Regions from separate parts of the Photorhabdus temperata genome, predicted to be linked through region 3. Evidence: riboswitches for the same ligand, from Rfam matches in the RefSeq annotation. Region 3 holds a riboswitch; each other region holds the start of a gene.
The links. A riboswitch is a leader RNA that binds a small molecule or an ion and turns the genes downstream of it on or off. The one in region 3 is predicted to bind thiamine pyrophosphate.
Positions count from the first base shown of each region.

Region 1: linked by a shared signal. The riboswitch ahead of thiC (phosphomethylpyrimidine synthase ThiC) and the one ahead of thiD (bifunctional hydroxymethylpyrimidine kinase/phosphomethylpyrimidine kinase) in region 3 are both predicted to bind thiamine pyrophosphate.
Region 2: linked by a shared signal. The riboswitch ahead of thiB (thiamine ABC transporter substrate binding subunit) and the one ahead of thiD (bifunctional hydroxymethylpyrimidine kinase/phosphomethylpyrimidine kinase) in region 3 are both predicted to bind thiamine pyrophosphate.

Region 1 is NZ_JAJAFX010000032.1:6,608-10,600, forward strand. Features, by position in the region: gene hemE (uroporphyrinogen decarboxylase) at 1-154, opposite strand, end outside; gene nudC (NAD(+) diphosphatase) at 263-1,030, opposite strand; gene LGZ99_RS13705 (HAD family hydrolase) at 1,180-1,842, shown strand; TPP riboswitch at 1,898-2,023, shown strand; gene thiC (phosphomethylpyrimidine synthase ThiC) at 2,128-3,993, shown strand, end outside.
Region 2 is NZ_JAJAFX010000001.1:42,682-46,674, forward strand. Features, by position in the region: gene thiP (thiamine/thiamine pyrophosphate ABC transporter permease ThiP) at 1-565, opposite strand, end outside; gene thiB (thiamine ABC transporter substrate binding subunit) at 541-1,554, opposite strand; TPP riboswitch at 1,627-1,731, opposite strand; gene rppH (RNA pyrophosphohydrolase) at 1,845-2,375, shown strand; gene ptsP (phosphoenolpyruvate--protein phosphotransferase) at 2,385-3,993, shown strand, end outside.
Region 3 is NZ_JAJAFX010000015.1:75,038-79,030, forward strand. Features, by position in the region: gene fbaB (class I fructose-bisphosphate aldolase) at 1-1,044, shown strand, start outside; gene thiD (bifunctional hydroxymethylpyrimidine kinase/phosphomethylpyrimidine kinase) at 1,166-1,966, opposite strand; TPP riboswitch at 2,008-2,100, opposite strand; gene cspE (transcription antiterminator/RNA stability regulator CspE) at 2,216-2,425, opposite strand; gene pagP (lipid IV(A) palmitoyltransferase PagP) at 3,014-3,637, shown strand; gene LGZ99_RS08015 (amino acid permease) at 3,708-3,993, opposite strand, start outside.

The sequences.
Region 1 (3,993 bases), on a different contig from region 3:
TCTTACACAGAGAGATAAAATCACCTGCTTCGGTACGGCTAGCCTTATATTCCGGCAAATAACGACCAGCCTGACGCATCATCCATACAGGTGTAACATCAACGGGTTGGCGCAGTAAAGCTCGCAAATAGCGGTCGTTTTTCAACTCATTCATAACAGGCTCCATTTATTTATTGGCCGCAATATTATCTGGCTGCAATGATTTGCTGCCATTGTAGCATGGCAGACAAATCTCTCCCGCTGAATCGCGCCAAACAGTACATTACGCATTTCGGCATAAAACAACCGTGTCTTCAATCAACCGGCGGGCTATCGTATTGGCTGGCGGGATCAATGGCAGTTGATCATAGCGATACCAGTCTGCACTAATTAGCTCTTTCGGATCATGACGGATTTCACCGCTGTCATAATCAGCCAGAAATGCCATCATCAATGAATGAGGAAAAGGCCACGGTTGAGAAGCCACATAACGTAAGTTGCAGATTTTAATATTACTCTCTTCCATTACTTCACGGGATACCGCTTCTTCAAGTGTTTCACCGACTTCAACAAATCCTGCCAGTACTGTGTACCCCCCTCCACGATGGTGCTGATGCTGCGCCAGCAGAATCTGATCATTGCGACGAATACCGACAATAATGCAAGGCGCGATCTGAGGATAATAACGTTCATGACAGTGATGGCACAAACAAGCCCATTCACTGACACTATGATACATTTCACTACCGCAATAACCACAATACCGATGAGAGCGATAAAACTCCGCCAACTGCACTCCACGGCCAGCTAACTGAAACAGCCCACTATCACTTGAAATAATTTGCCGCAGCGAAACCATATCTGAAGCCATTTTCTGACAAATAAGCCAAACTTTCTCACCCTGCCATTCACCAATAGGCCACGCTATTTTTCCTTGCAATGACCATTGGACAGCAATTCCAAAAGGTAATTCCCCTTCCGGGAGCCAAATACGATTTTCATAGCTGATAATCCACCAGCCACGTTCTGTTCCTGTGATTTGTTGTTGCATCATCATGACATCATAATTACGATTAATATTTGTATAAATCATACGCTTTCTAGTCAGAAAAACGTGCTTTTATTGCTATTGGTCACTACACAGTATTACAAGCATTATTCTCAGCTATCAACGTGCTTTGACTTGAGGAACACAACATCATGCCACAACTGCTTGCCGTGTTTGATCTGGATGACACCTTAATCTCCGGTGATTCCAGCGCTATATGGACAGAATTCTTATGGGAAAAAGGCATAATTACTGATCCCAGTTTTATCGAAGCAGATGAAAAAATGATGGCTGATTACAATGCAGGTATGTTGAATATGAATGACTATCTGGCATTTAGCCTGCAAACATTGCATCAGGTTCCGCAAGAACAAGTTGATACCTGGCTAACCGAATTTGTCGCAGAAAGAATCAGACCACGGTTTTATCCACAAGCTAAAGCTCTGCTTGAAGAATATCAACAACAACAGGTTCCGGTCATTATTATCTCAGCCACCGTCTCTTTTATCGTGAAAAAGATTGCTGCCGAATTTGGTATTCACACTGCACTGGGCATTGATATGGTAGTAGAAAACAGCTGTTATACCGGCAAAATAGACGGCATTGCCACTTTTCGTGAAGGTAAAGTAAAACGAATGAAACAGTGGCTGGAGCAACAAAATAGTCATCCTGAAACTATCCGTTTTTACAGTGATTCGATTAATGATCTGCCGATGTGTCAGTTTGCCGATGAGGTGATTACTGTCAATGCCGATACCCGTTTGCAAGCTGAGGCAGAACAACATGGCTGGAAACAATTAACCTGGTCATTGTAAATACTTTCATTTATCAAGGGTTGTAGTTTTCATAATCCCTTCTATACTAATGTTTACTTTCTTGTCGGAGTGCCTAGCGTAAGCTGTTTTATCGCAGCATACACAGGCTGAGACCGTTAATTCGGGATCCGCGGAACCTGATCGGGTTAAGACCCGCGAAGGGAACAAGAGTAATCAACCGCTGTCGGCTCACCAGGTTTTCTAAGAGTCCATTCAGCCATCAATTATTACTCCCTGCGAGCTCCAGACAAGCAACTTTCCCAATAACACGGTTAGGAATTTGCTATGTCTAATAATATTGTTATCCCTGCAACTGATATTTCGCCAAAACCCAGCCCGGCACGTCCACGTAAAGCTCAACGCGATGCCGCTCAGGAATTTATTAATTCTATTCAGGGAGTCTCATTCCCTAACTCACGACGAATTTATCTCCAAGGTTCACGTGACGATATCCAAGTCCCAATGCGGGAAATTCAGTTATCACCTACTTTGATCAGTGGAACTAAAGAAAAACCTCAATATGAGGAAAACGAAGCTATCCCTGTTTATGATACTTCCGGCGCTTATGGCGATCCTGATTCCATGCTAGATGTGCATGTTGGGTTAACTAAACTGCGCCAGCAATGGATCGACGAACGTCAAGATACTGAACCTGTTACTGCCCTCAGCTCTGATTTTACTCAACAACGTCTGGCGGATGCTGGCCTCGATCATTTACGTTTCAATAACCGCCCTCATCCATTAAAAGCTGGTAAAGGCAAACGCGTGACTCAATTGCACTATGCCCGTAAAGGCATCATCACGCCGGAAATGGAATTTATTGCACTACGGGAAAATATGGGGCGTGAACGTATCCGCGGTGATGTGCTACGCCAACAACATGCCGGACAAGGCTTCGGCGCTCAGTTGCCAGAAAATATCACACCAGAATTTGTCCGTCAGGAAGTCGCGGCGGGTCGGGCAATTATCCCTGCCAATATCAATCATCCTGAATCAGAACCCATGATTATTGGTCGTAATTTTCTGGTGAAGGTTAACGCCAATATCGGTAACTCTTCAGTGACCTCTTCTATTGAAGAGGAAGTAGAAAAGCTAATCTGGTCTACCCGTTGGGGAGCGGATACGGTAATGGATCTCTCCACTGGCCGTTATATCCACGAAACCCGCGAATGGATCTTGCGTAACAGCCCGGTTCCTATCGGTACCGTCCCCATTTATCAAGCTCTGGAAAAAGTTAATGGCGTAGCGAAAAACCTCACCTGGGAAATGTTCCGTGATACCTTGCTGGAACAAGCGGAACAAGGGGTGGATTACTTCACTATTCACGCCGGCGTTCTGCTGCGCTATGTACCGATGACAGCCAAACGCCTAACCGGGATCGTCTCCCGCGGTGGCTCAATTATGGCGAAATGGTGCTTATCTCATCATCAGGAAAACTTCCTCTACCAACATTTTCGCGAGATTTGTGAAATCTGTGCCGCTTATGATGTTTCTCTATCATTAGGGGATGGCTTGCGCCCCGGCTCTATTCAAGATGCCAATGATGAAGCCCAGTTTGCAGAGTTACATACATTAGGCGAACTGACCAAAATTGCCTGGGAATATGATGTTCAGGTGATGATCGAAGGCCCCGGACATGTGCCAATGCAGATGATTCGCCGCAATATGACAGAAGAATTGGAGCACTGTCATGAAGCCCCTTTCTACACCCTTGGGCCACTGACGACAGATATTGCACCAGGTTATGACCATTTCACCTCGGGTATTGGTGCAGCGATGATTGGCTGGTTTGGTTGCGCCATGCTCTGCTATGTCACTCCGAAAGAACATCTTGGTCTGCCAAACAAAGATGATGTTAAGCAAGGACTGATAACCTACAAGATTGCTGCCCATGCCGCCGATCTCGCCAAAGGCCATCCAGGCGCACAAATCCGTGATAACGCTATGTCAAAAGCAAGATTTGAATTCCGTTGGGAAGATCAGTTTAATCTGGCACTCGATCCAGATACCGCACGTGCCTATCACGATGAAACTCTGCCACAAGCCTCCGGTAAAATTGCTCATTTCTGTTCTATGTGCGGGCCTAAATTCTGCTCGATGAAGATCTCTCAGGAAGTACGCGATTATGCCGCCGGTATGGAACAGATGTCA
Region 2 (3,993 bases), on a different contig from region 3:
ATTCAACGAAACGAAAATGTTGCCATTCATTCATGCCTAACTGTGCGGCTAACTGCCGTTGTTCCACCGCAATGTTTTCCAGTGATTGCAGTAACAGCCGTGTTGCCAGTGGCATATTAAAGAAGATATGCGCCAGCAAAATTCCCTGTAAACCGTAAGGTGTGAAATGGTAATGAATACCGGCCCATTCACAGAACTGCGCCAGCCAGCCGACTCTGCCATAGACAGTCAAAATGCCAAACAGAGCGACCAGTACAGGCAAAACCAGCGTCATAGCACACAGGCGCAGAAACAAGGTCCGGCCTGGAAAATGACGGCGATAGAGTGCTCGGGAAAGAAAAATAGCGGGTATAACAGAAAACAGAGCCGATAAAAAAGCTTGCCAGAATGTAAAACGCACCACATGCCACAAATAGCGATCTTCTGTCAGCAAGTACCAGTCGCCTTCAGGCGCGTTAAACCAAAGTGTACCGAATGCCAGTAAAGCGACCAATAGCAAAAGACCGGAGGCAATCGCCCCCGGCAACAGCCATCCGGCTATCAGCGGCTGACAGCGCTTTGCCATGCACGAATCCATTGATTACGGTGTTTTGCGACGTCTTCTGCGCGGTACTGTAATGATTTTTCTGGTATTGAAAGCTGTGAATAAACTTCTGGTAGTTGGATATCAATAACCGGATACATCCAGTTAGTGGTTGGAATTTCCTGTTGGAAAGCCGGAGTTAATATAAATCGCATAAATTTCTGGGCAAGTTCCGGTTGCTTGCTGGAGGCTAGTTGGGCGGCAACTTCGACTTGCAGGTAATGACCTTCACTAAACGTTGCCGCAGCATAATAGTCTTTCTTCTCAGACAAAATGTGATAGCCCGGTGAAGAGGTATAGCTCAGGACCAAATCGCCTTCGCCTTTCAGGAACAGACCATAAGCTTCACTCCAGCCTTTGGTGACTGTCAGTGTTTTCTTTGCCAGTTTTTGCCAGGCTTGTGGGGCATCATCACCATAAATTTTCTGCATCCACAACAGCAAGCCTTGCCCTGGTGTGCTGGTGCGGGGATCTTGATAGATCACTTTCCAGTTATTCTGACTGTTGATCAGTTCATCCATGCTCTTTGGCGGATTTGGCAACGTATTTTTGTTGTAAATGAAGGCAAAGTAACCATAGTCGTAAGGAATAAATACGTTGTTATTCCATGGCACAGGCAGTTTCAGTTTGTGGGTATCCACTTGGCTTTCAGTGAACAGACCGGTTTGTTGGGCCGCTTGAATCAAGTTGTTATCCAGACCTAGGATAATATCGGCAGCCGTGCGCTTTCCCTCCATTCTGAGGCGGTTGAGCAGGGACACACCATCTTCCAGAGCAACAAATTTCAGTTCACAGTCACATTCAGCTTCAAACGCTTTTTTAATCGCAGGCCCTGGTCCCCATTCGGTGGCAAAAGAATCATAGGTGTAGACAGTTAATACCGGCTTTGCCTGTGCAACTTGACTCAATAACAAAGCAGAGGCTGACAGTACCGTCAGTACGATTAATTTGGAAAATAACGTCTTAAACACTTTGCTCTCCTTAATTTAAGAGGATTGGCAAAGGATCTGAGGGCGCGCTAAACGGAAAGATAATTTCTGCGAAACAATTAGCAGCTCAAATCCCTACGCCGGTATTAGCCGGATCAGGTTCGGCGGGTTTACTCTCAGCAAGACTGTTTTAAACAGCCAGCACCCCGTTGAGATGGCGCTATTGTAGAGATTTAGCTAGCGACTGCAAAGTCCAATGATAGAGGTTTACCACTTGAGGGTAGTGTGAAACAATTAGTCATCTTTCAAATTTAGTTTATTGAGGTAGTCTGGTGATCGATGATGATGGCTACCGCCCGAATGTAGGAATTGTAATTTGTAATCGACAAGGCCAGGTTTTGTGGGCCCGGCGTTATGGGCAACATTCCTGGCAATTCCCTCAGGGGGGGATTAATCCGGGGGAATCACCAGAGCAGGCTATGTACCGGGAACTGTATGAAGAAGTGGGTTTAGGTCGGAAAGATGTACGCGTTCTGACCTCTACCCGTAATTGGTTACGTTACAAATTACCCAAGCGTTTGGTGCGTTGGGATACAAGACCTGTCTGTATTGGCCAAAAGCAGCGGTGGTTTTTATTACAACTGCTTTGTGATGAAGAAGATATTAATGTGCAGCACAGTAACACCCCGGAGTTTGATGGCTGGCGCTGGGTCAGCTATTGGTATCCTGTCCGGCAGGTTGTCTCTTTTAAGCGCGATGTTTACCGGCGTGTGATGAAGGAATTTGCTTCGGTTGTGATGCCAATGCAAGAAAGCATATCGTTGTCGCGTTCTTCATATTCTTATCGTCGCAAAAGAAGTTAGGTTAGTTCCATGCTTATGCGCTTGCGGGAAATTGTTGAAAAAGTTGCTATGGCAACCAATCTGGCCGAAGCGCTTGAGCTATTGGTGAATGAGACTTGCCTGGCGATGAGCACAGATGTGTGCTCTATCTATCTTGCTGATCATCAACGGCAGTGTTATTACCTGATGGCAACCCGAGGATTGAGGAAACCCCGGGGCGGAACTATTAGTCTGGCATTTGGTGAGGGAGTCGTTGGACAAGTTGGTCAATTATCTGAACTGATTAATTTGGCGGATGTACGCAGTCATCCGAGTTTCAAATACCTGCCTCAGGTTAAGGAAGATAACTTCCGCGCTTTTTTGGGAGTTCCCGTTATTTATCGCCGTCAGTTGCAAGGCGTTCTGGTCGTTCAACAGCAGGAACAACGTTTGTTTAATGAGACCGAAGAATCCTTTATGGTGACGCTTGCGACACAGCTGGCCGTGATTCTTGCTCAGGCGCAGACCAAGGGTTTGTTTGGTCACTACCGGCAGACCCGAATTAAAGCATTGGCGATTTCCAGTGGCATCGTCATGGCCCAGGGTTGGCAGGATTGTTCCCAGCCTTCACTTGAACAAATTTTTGAAGCATCAACCCTTGATCATGCTGCGGAACGCTCTCGTCTGATTCAGGCGCTTGAAGATACGATGGCGGAATGCCGGCGGCTCAGTAAGCGTTTTACTACCGGCTCTCAAAAAGAGAGTGCTGCGATTTTTGATCTCTATTCCTACCTTTTGAATGACCCTCAACTGAAACAAGATCTGTTTTCTTGTATTGAGCAGGGATTTGTCGCGCAATGGGCGGTTAAACAAGTTATTGAGAAATACGCAGAGCAATTTGCCGGCTTACAGGACGCTTATATGCGGGAAAGGGCATCGGATCTGCGGGCGCTTGGACAACGATTACTGTTTCATCTGGATGATTCACCGACTGTCAGCCATCAGTGGCCTGAATGGTTTATTCTGGTTGCTGATGAACTGAGTGTTAACCTATTGGCAGAAATGCCGCAGGAAAGATTAGCAGGGGTTATTGTTCGTGATGGCGCGACGCATTCACACTCTGCCATATTGGTTCGTGCGATGGGGATCCCGGCCATTATGGGGGCTGATATCCAGCCGGAACTCCTGCACAATCGCATGCTGATCCTTGATGGTTTCCGCGGAGAGATTTTTATTGAACCTGAGCCGCTGATTTCTCAGGAATATAAACAGATCATCGAAGAAGAAAAAGCACTTAGCAAACGGGCTGAAGGGGATGTTGATCAGGAAGCGCGGCTCAAAAGTGGTGAGCGTATTCTTGTTCAGCTTAATGCGGGTTTGAGTCTGAAATATGAGTTACATATAGGCAATAATATTGATGGTGTTGGCCTCTATCGAACCGAAATACCCTTTATGTTGCACTGTGGTTTCCCTTCAGAAGATGAACAAAAAGCCCGTTATCAGGAGATGCTGCAATTATTTCCTGATAAACCTGTGGTATTGCGTACACTTGATATTGGTGCGGATAAACAACTGCCTTACATGCCCATCAGCGAAGAGAACCCTTGTTTGGGGTGGCGCGGTATACGGGTGACATTGGACCAACCGGAAATTTTTCTTA
Region 3 (3,993 bases):
GATATCGCTAAGTTGTTAGGTAAAGATGCAGACAGTTTATTGCAGCATCGTTGTAGCACCATTCCGAGTGAAAATCTTTATCTGCCAGGCTCCGATTTTGTTGACCGCGTTATGATCGACAATAACCGGCCAAATACGGTTCTGCGCTCCATGCAAACATTGCTAAATCATGGTCGCCTTGCCGGTACTGGCTATTTGTCTATTTTGCCGGTGGATCAAGGTGTAGAACATTCTGCTGCCGCTTCTTTTGCCGCGAACCCACTCTATTTTGATCCGAAGAATATCGTTGAACTGGCTATTGAAGCAGGCTGTAACTGTGTCGCCTCTACTTATGGCGTGTTATCCGCAGTTTCCCGTCGCTATGCTCATAAGATCCCGTTTCTGGTTAAACTGAACCACAATGAAACATTGAGTTATCCTGCCCAATATGATCAAACTTTATATGCCAGCGTTGAACAGGCATTTGAGATGGGCGCGGTAGCCGTTGGTGCAACGATTTACTTTGGCTCTGCTGAATCACGTCGTCAAATCGAGGAAATCTCAGCAGCTTTTGAACGAGCGCATGAATTGGGTATGGTCACGGTATTATGGGCCTACCTGCGTAACTCCGCCTTCAAAAAAGAGGGAGTGGATTATCACGCCAGCGCTGATTTAACCGGTCAGGCTAACCATTTAGCCGCCACTATCGGTGCCGATATCGTTAAACAGAAAATGGCTGAAAATAATGGCGGCTATACTGCGATTGGTTTTGGTCATACAGATAAGCGTGTTTATACCAATTTAACCACCGATCACCCAATCGATCTGGTTCGTTATCAGATAGCTAATTGCTACATGGGTCGTGCCGGCTTGATTAACTCAGGCGGCGCATCCGGTGATAATGATTTGAGTGATTCAGTTCGTACCGCCGTCATTAATAAACGTGCAGGTGGTATGGGGTTGATCCTCGGTCGTAAAGCTTTCAAAAAATCCATGAAAGAGGGTGTTGAACTGATTAATGCGGTTCAAGATGTCTATCTGGATCAGCAAGTGACTATCGCTTAATAAGGCTTGTCATCGGTGATGATGAATAAAATCGTGAAGACATTACACATTCTGAGCCATATTGCTCTCATAGCACAGGCATCTTACCCTTCATGACTCATTATCACCGAATCACGCTCCCTCACCACCACTGATGAAAATGATGTACAGGTCCAATTCCGGTTCCGACATCCAGAGAATCTGCCTGTTCTAATGCCGTCTGGAGGTATAATTTGGCAACAGGAAGCGTTGTCTGCCAATCCGGATAACGTGGACGCAAAGCCGCTAATGCAGCGGAAAGCGTACACCCTGTACCATGAGTATGACGAGTATTGATTCTGGGAGCAGTGAAACGCCATTCTCCCTTCCCCGTAAATAGCCAATCAGGGCTTTCACCGTCGGTAAGATGTCCGCCTTTAAGTAAAACCGCTTCACATCCCAGTGATAATAATTCACGTCCTTGTTTTTGCATGTCTGCTTCGGTTTCTGCTACAGCGCATCTCAATATGGTTGCGGCTTCCAGCAAATTCGGCGTCATCAACGACACCTTCGGTAGCAGCCGTTCAACAACCGCAGAAACCGCTTCCGGCGCCAGCAGCGGATCACCGCTTTTCGCAATCATCACCGTATCCAATACAACATAAGGTACTGAATAACGGCTTATTGCGTCTGCAACTACTGCAACATTGGCCGCATTAGATAACATGCCTATCTTGGCGCTATCGATTCTGATGTCTGACAGCACAGACTCAAGCTGTGCAGCAACGAAAGCAGGATCTATGTCATAAACAGATTGCACGCCATGCGTATTTTGTGCGACAAGAGCTGTCATTACTGTTGTGCCATAAGCACCAAGCGCAGAGAAAGTTTTTAGATCAGCTTGAATACCGGCGCCACCGCTAGGATCAGTCCCGGCAATTGTCAGTGAATTGATTCTTACCATAGGTACTCCTTCCCACCAGCAAAAGAAAAGCAGGTATCAGGAAAAAGACACCTTGACTTCCCTACGCTGGCATTATCCAGATCAGGTATTACGGGTTCATCTCAGCTCAGTGAAGAGCACCCCGAGTCAAAACAAAAACACCCTATCAGATAACCAACAGGGTGATATCGGTATGTCATTGTTGCCAATAAAAAACCAATTAAGACAACAAATTTACTTCGTCAATTCAAAATGATTGACAAAAAGAAGTTATGCTGCTGTGACGTTTGCCGCAGAAGGACCTTTCTGACCGTCCTGAATTTCAAACTCAACTTTTTGACCTTCTGCCAAAGTTTTAAAACCTTCGCTCTGAATAGCGCTAAAATGTACAAATACATCTTTGCTGCCATCAGCTGGAGTAATAAAACCAAAACCTTTAGATTCGTTGAACCACTTTACAGTACCAGTGATTTTTGCCATTTTAAGAATTTCCTTTGGATCACTTAATTCTAATTCGCCGTTCGGCGCAACATAAAAACCAGAGCGAGTTGCTGCTATTAACAGAACCGTACCTCGTTTACCCGAACGATTTATCACATATTCTTAATATGATGGCAAGCCATTTTTTATCAGCTATGGAGCTAACGCACATATTTAAAATTCTTAACAACAATTATTGTTTAACATAACCGCAAAAATTTGAAAATCCAAGGTTATCCTAATTAGCTTACAGTTTATCCACTCAACAAAACTTCAAATCATATAAATAATATTAATTTATTTTGCCTTTCTTATTGTTAGAATCTTTATATCTGTGGTATGTCTACAGGCGCGCATCCCCCCTCTTTGGGTGAAAGAAAGAGTCAACACATTTCCCAATATTCGTCAGTCCAAATATCAGTATTAAATATACTCATTTAATACATATAACATCTTAATATTAATTTCTCGTTTAAGTTTTATTTAAAATAGCAAGAGTAGAATTCCTGAATTTAGATGTTTGTCATATTTTACGTGATACAAAAGATCTTCCCAATTTATGTCGCCGGGAAATTGGAGCAATAAATAATGAAGTTTGATTTAACCGCAGCCTGTGCCCTAACAGTAACTTTTCTCGTCTCACCTGGGACAGTGTTTGCAACAACAGCAAATACCAACAATCAATCATTAACAACCATGCAATCCCCTACACAAGCCAGTAATGACAACAGTTCAGACAGTTTATGGGGAAAATTCAGCAATAATGTCGCTCTCACTTGGGATGCACCCAGCAATGAACTTTATCTGCCGGTAATTACCTGGCATAACAGATTTACCTACGATGAAGAAAAAATTGAAAAATATAATGAGCGGCCCTGGGGTTTCGGTTATGGTAAATACCGTTACGACGAAGACAATGACTGGCATTCTCTCTATGCTATGGCTTTTATGGACTCTCATAACCGTTTAGAACCCATCGTTGGTTATGGTTTTCAGAAAATGTGGATACCCGGTGATTTAGATGGCCTCCGAATGGGTATTGGCTTCACTTTAAGTGTCACAGCCCGTCATGAGTATTACTATGTCCCTATTCCACTCCCACTGCCACTATTCTCCATAGAATATAATCGGTTATCGTTTCAGGGGACATACATTCCCGGCACATATAATAACGGTAACGTACTCTTCGCCTGGTTACGCTGGCAATGGTAACCAGATAAAAAAATACCAGGCTGTGGGTGACATCAGCCTGGTATCCTTATCATGATAATCCAGGTGTGTGTTATCCCTGGTTCATGGTTTCCATTTTATTCTTGCGGGAATGGGATATGAGAAATCCGAGCCATAGAATACCAATCCAGAATGGCATCAAAATGACTGAAATACGGATACTGTCCATCATCAAAATAATGACCAGTATAAAGGCCAGGAAAACCAGACACAGATAATTACTAAACGGGTACCAGAATGCTTTAAATGACGGTTCTACCCCCTCTTTAACTTTCTTTGCCCGGAATTTTAAATGCGCCATACAGATCATGACCCAGTTAATAACCAGTGTTGTCACC